DNA from 2 places in the Rothia similimucilaginosa genome. Region 1 is predicted to be linked to the other one. Evidence: predicted binding sites of a transcription regulator. Region 1 holds the regulator's gene; the other holds the start of a gene.
The links. The regulator LexA, encoded in region 1, represses DNA repair genes until DNA is damaged. The targets are predictions, from matches to a motif close to TCGAACANNTGTTCGA.
Positions count from the first base shown of each region.

Region 2: a site for LexA is predicted at 1,453-1,468, ahead of uvrA (excinuclease ABC subunit UvrA). Genes of this name have one in related genera too.

Region 1 covers NZ_CM138149.1:1,509,343-1,512,454, forward strand. Annotated here, with positions in the region: gene QFX07_RS06245 (LysM peptidoglycan-binding domain-containing protein) at 1-25, opposite strand, end outside; gene lexA (transcriptional repressor LexA) at 854-1,528, shown strand; gene QFX07_RS06255 (ATP-dependent DNA helicase) at 1,740-3,112, opposite strand, start outside.
Region 2 covers NZ_CM138149.1:946,759-949,870, reverse strand. Annotated here, with positions in the region: gene uvrA (excinuclease ABC subunit UvrA) at 1-1,430, opposite strand, end outside; gene QFX07_RS03940 (MBL fold metallo-hydrolase) at 1,557-2,330, opposite strand.

The DNA.
Region 1 (3,112 bases):
AAGCAATAGGTGCTGCAAGAGTCATTGTGGTTCCTTTCTCTCAGCTCGCCCCGGGGTTACCCCGCGGGTCTAGCAATGCCGAGCGATACCCGCTCGGAGGTCCTAGTTGAGTGATAACTATGGAGTGGTGATTGTTAAGCAATAACTATTGGATAGCTATTCTCTAGTTAGGTCAGAGCACCGGATACACCGGGTTGCGTTGGGTCGCCCCAGCACCCCCATCCCCTGCGCTCTCTCTTCGCCAGATGACCCCTAGAGCATCCGGGGTAGATAGTGCGAAGAGAGACAGAGGATTCGAATACATTCGAACACTCATTCACTCGCCCCTCCTGGAAGACTCCGGACCGAATCTTCGAATATTTTTCGAACATTCACCCGCAAATCCTGAGTTTCAGGAGAGATTCAAGAGTATATACGAAATTTTATTCTAAAGTATAGCAGATATGTACTAAAAATTTCTTCGAGCTTCGAAGAAAAAATCTAGAATATTTGTTTGAGTTTTTCGGTGTAGTGTTCTACACTGGTGTCAAGAGACGTTCCACACGCTCCTGATGAGTCCTACTCACAGCAGGTTTCTGTACCCGTTACAGCTTGGTTCTGTATCAAAATGCAGGTGCTACTGAGTGAGTTTTATAGGGCGGAGGCGCATACTCGTTGCCCGCGTATCACTCCGGCACGGATAGAATTCCTCCACCCCCTGACGAGATAAGACCCATTTCGGCAGAACCAAAAAATCTTTAGGACACCATCGGAAAACGTGTGAAGCACCCATCCGTGCCCCGACCGGACTGTGTCTCAAACAGACTACAGAGACCGGAATACAGAATTCGGGGCACAGACCGAAGGAAAAGAAATGGCAACAGCACCCCGTCCGGCGCTGACCGCGCGCCAGCAGAAGATTCTTGACGCGATCCGCACCGAGATTGAACAAAAGGGTTACCCGCCGTCCATGCGCCAGATTGGTGACATGGTGGGTCTTGCATCCCTATCCTCGGTCACTCACCAGCTCGGTCGTCTCGAGACCATGGGCTACATTCGCCGCGACCCGAAGCTCCCCCGCGCCATTGAGGTGCTGGATGAGAACGGCGTCGGCATCCACGGTAGTTCCTCCTCGTCCCTGCCCGAGCTGCCGAATTTCGAAGTCGGCGATGAAGACCTCGTACCCGTTCCCCTGGTTGGACGAATTGCAGCGGGCGGTCCCATCACCGCCGAGCAGTCCGTGGAGGATGTGCTTGCCCTGCCCCGCCAGCTGGTAGGTAACGGCAAGCTCTTCATGCTCAAGGTCAAGGGCGATTCCATGATTGACGCCGCAATCTGCGACGGCGACTGGGTGGTTGTCCGCGAGCAGCACACCGCAGACAACGGCGATATCGTTGCCGCTCTGCTCGACGATGAAGCAACCGTGAAGGTGTTCCGTCAGGTTGACGGCCATACCTGGCTCATGCCGCGCAACTCTAACTACGAGCCGATTATGGGTGACCGCGCAACCGTCATGGGTAAGGTCGTCTCCGTGCTGCGCAGTCTCTAGAAGACGCGGGCTCTCACCAGCGCAGCCTCTAAAAGCAGCTGGGTCTAAATAGCACGACTTCTAACAGACATAACCGTTAGGCCTTTTAGCTCTCTATAGAAATCATCCCGGTGATACGTGAACGTTCACGTATCACCGGGATGATTCCTATATGTCCAAATTTATAGCCCAAAGCGGAGCGGCGGTGCGGCATGGAATGATCTCGCCCGAGCTAACGCTCAATACTTGCTGAAAGACGAGCCAGCGCACCCATCACGGCTGCCTTATTCTGCGTCGACCACATCGGCGGCATCGCCTTCATCAAGAAACCGCCGTAACGTTTAGTCGCAACACGAGAATCCAGCACAGCCACCACGCCGCGGTCAGACACCGAACGAATCAGGCGGCCCGCCCCCTGCGCCATACGAATCGCCGCATGGTGAGCAGAAACCGCCATAAAGCCGTTACCGCGGTGACGGTTCACCGCCTGCGTACGCGCCTGCGCAATCGGGTCATCCGGGCGCGGGAACGGAATGCGGTCCATCACCACCAGGCGGCAAGAGTCACCCGGAACATCCACGCCCTGCCATAGGCTCATCGTGCCGAATAGGCACGAGTCAACGTCCTCGCTGAACTCCTCCACCAGAGCCTTGAGCGAAGACTCACCCTGCAGAAGAACGTTCAGGTCGCTATGCTCACGCATGTACTCGGCGGCACGCTCGGCGGCACGCTTCGAGGAGAACAGGCCCAGGGCACCGCCCTCCGACGCCTCGCACAGCTCACGCAGACGCTCCAGCTGACCCTCATGCACACCAAATCCCGGAGGTTTCAAATCCCCGGCAACATACATAATGCCCTGCTTGCGGTAGTCGAAAGGCGAACCCACGTCGATGCTCGTCCAGCGCGGCGCGCCCTCGCCCTGCAGTCCCAGGGCGGCGGCTGCAACATCAAAAGAGTCACCCACCGTTAGGGTCGCACTCGTCAAAATCACGGTGCGGTCAGCGAACAGTCCGTCACGCAACTGCAGACCGACGCTCAACGGGGCGATGTTCAGGGTCGCCGGGTCGGTATCGGAAGCAGCAACGTAGCGGCCGTTCTCCCAGCCACCCTGACGAGAAATCCACAGCACGTCCTGCTCAGCAGATGCCTCCAGAATGCGGCTACTCATATCGTGCACCTCAGAGACACGCGAGCGCGCCATCTGCAGGCCAGCGTCAACGTCCTGACCGTCCGGTTTGGTATCGGACAGGGCGGTGCGGGCGGCATCATTTACCGCAGAAATAGCGGTCAAAAGGCGACCGTCCAGGCCCTTCAACAGGCCCTCAGCAAGACCCTCGAAAGCAGTCTCCAGGGTGCCGGCAGCCATTTCCAGTGCGCCGGAATCAGCCTTCGAATGCTTCTTCACGCTACGTGCCGCACGGCGAACCATCGCAACCGTCAAAGAACCAGACACGGCACCGGTCACACGGTCCACCAGCTCATGAGCCTCATCAATAATGACCGTCTCATGTTCGGGTAGAACCTTCATGCCTTCAAAAGCGTTAATCGCCAGCAGGGCGTGGTTCGTGATGACGATGTCAGCCTCAGCGGCACGGCTACGCGCCA
Region 2 (3,112 bases), 560 kb from region 1:
ATCTTGGCTTCGCGTGCGCTGAGCTGCAGGCCACGCACAAAGCTAAGTGCGTCAGCTAGGGACAGGTCGGTAATATCTGCGATGGACTTGCCGCCAACCTTCACGCCGAGGATGGTCGGGTTCAGGCGCGCGCCGCCGCAGGAGGGGCAGGCGACCTGACGCATGTACTGTTCGTAGCGGTCGCGGGCGAAGTCCGATTCGGTTTCTTCGTGCTTGCGCTTGATGTACGCCTTCACGCCCTCGAATCCGGAAGTGTAGCGGCGTTCGCGGCCGAATCGGTTGCGGTAGGATACCTCAACCTTATAGTCCTTGCCGTCCAGAATGGCAGCGCGGGTCTTGGCGGGCAGGTCTTTGAAGGGGGTGTTCAGGTCGAAGCCGAGCTCCTCCCCCAGACCCGCGAGCAGGCGCAGCCAGTATTCGGTGGTTGCTTTGCCCTGCGACCAGGGAGCGATAGCGCCCTCGCCGAGGGTCAGGTCGGGGTTGGGTACGAGCAGGTCAGTGTCCACTTCCAGGCGCGAGCCGATGCCGTCGCAGGCGCTACACGCACCGAACGGCGAGTTGAAGGAGAAGGCACGCGGCTCAATCGTGTCGATTTGCAGCGGGTGGTTGTTGGGGCAGGCGAGGTTTTCGCTGAAGGAGCGGGCGCGTTCGGGGTCGTCCTGCTCACGATCCACGAAGTCGATGAGCACGCGGCCATCAGCAAGCTTGAGCGCGGTTTCGATAGAGTCGGTCAGGCGCTGGTGAATACCGTCCTTGATGACGATGCGGTCGACGACCACCTCGATGGTGTGCTTGTACTGCTTGGCGAGCTTGGGCGGGGCGGAGAGCTGCACGGTTTCACCGTCCACGCGGGCGCGCGAGTAGCCCTGGGTCAGCAGGTCCTTGAAGAGGTCAACGAACTCGCCCTTACGTGCGCTGACAACGGGCGCGAGGATCTGCAGGCGGGTGCGTTCGGGGTACTCTTGCAGAATGTCCACGATTTGCTGCGGGGTCTGCTGGGTGATTTCTTCGCCACATTCGGGGCAGTGCGGGTGGCCGATGCGCGCCCAGAGCAGACGCATGTAATCGTAGATTTCGGTGATGGTACCGACGGTTGAGCGCGGGTTTTTGGAGGTGGACTTCTGGTCGATAGACACCGCCGGGGAGAGGCCCTCGATGAAGTCTACATCGGGCTTATCGACCTGTCCGAGGAACATACGCGCGTAGGAGGACAGCGACTCAACGTAGCGGCGCTGACCTTCCGCAAAGATGGTGTCGAAGGCGAGGGAGGACTTACCGGAGCCGGAGAGTCCGGTGAAGACGACCATTGCATCACGCGGAATGGTAAGGTCTACGTTCTTGAGGTTGTTTTCGCGGGCACCCTGAACCCGGATGCTGGTCAGATCGTTCGCTTTGAGTGCGGTGCTACCGTGTGCAGGGCGGGGTGTCATCGAAAATCCTTTCGTCTTATCTTCGAACTTAAATTCTACACCCTCATGTCTTTCACCGGCGGGATTATGCGACCGGTGAAGGCCTGAGGGTGCAGTACTTATATGAGGCGGACTGACAGGCACGGTTTACCAGCCGCGGGTTGCCCAGTCTTCCAGGTGTGGGCGCTCGTCACCGAGAGTGGTGGAGCGGCCGTGGCCGGGCAGCACGATTGCGTCATCTTCAAAGCCGCCGAAGAGCTTTTCGAGCACATTGGAGAAGAGTTCACTAAACTGCTGCGGGGAGTCGGTCTTGCCCACGCCGCCGGGGAAGAGAGTATCACCGGTGAATAGCAGGGTTGCGGGGGTGCCGTCTTCCCAGCTGGTTTCGAGGGTGTAGACGATGGATCCGGGGGTGTGGCCAGGCACGTGCAGCGAGCGGATGACGGTGTCGGAGCGGTAGAAGTCGAAGCTTTCGCCGCCGGCCAGCTCCTCTTCGACGGTGTAGTCTTCCTGCTCCTTAATAGCGGCTGCGTCAGCTGCACCTGCGGAGGTGACGGCACCGGTGAGGTGGTCGAGCTCCTTAATAGCGCGAATATGGTCCCAGTGGCCGTGGGTGACAAGGATGCCGGTCAGACCCATTGCCCGGGGCCTAAGGGAGTTGAAGTCCTCTTCCTTCTCCATAACGCGCACGCGACGGTCTTCCGAGTCAGTCAGTTCCAGCTGCGGGCAATCGTTCAGAAGCGCATCGAGGGTGTAGGCATAGAGTTCTTCTGCCTCGTCTGCGGGGTCAATGAGCACCTGCTCACCGGTGGCGCGCATGGTGATGAGGTAGACGCTGTTGTCCATCTCGGAGACGCTGAACGCTCGGACAGTCAGTTCGGGGTTTTCAAAGATGAGGGTGGGTTCGGGGTAAGTAGTCATAGTTCCAGTGTAGGGGTTCCCACATTGCAGGAGGAGTCTATATAGAGCACTTCCCTGTGAGCGCATTCGGCATTGACTGTGCGGGATGCACAGGGAACAGATACTGGAGCACGCTCGGAACAAGCTCTAGCCAGGTCCCGTCTATCTGAGACTCCAGTGAAATTCCAAAGTTAAACAGAGAAGCGACTGCGCATCGATACACAGTCGCTTCTCATGACACCCAGGGGTATCTATCACTCACTCAAACACAAGCAACCCGAGGACTTTGGAAATCTCACGATTACTTGATGACTTAATGGTAGCAAACTTTTTGGGATTGTTTTGCCACTCGATTTGGCGCGGGGAGCCGGTTTTGGCGACTTGAGTCTCAATATAATCGTTCTGTAATAAAAATAGGTATTTTTTGGCTATCCATACGTACCAATTTCATTTTACGGGTTTTGGCGTGACTTATTTCACCTAAAATAGGTTTAATATTTCCCCCATTTGGCGCTTCTGCACACCTTTGACCCAAGCTTCACACTTAGTAATTTTGAAGGCTCAATCCCCGGTTTTAGCCCGGTATTCCGCGGAAGTAGAGCTTTTATAACAAAACGATAACAGCAGCCCTACCTTCAGGTTCACTGGGCACACCCACTGAAACTCCATTCAAAGAGCAAAACACCTAGTCAAAACTATATTTTCACAAAATACAAGATAGTGTGTCACTAAAAATCAACCTCTATAGATTGTTGATAAAACTTGACACTCAAGCAAGCATAGAGCCCAATTATTAACCCATA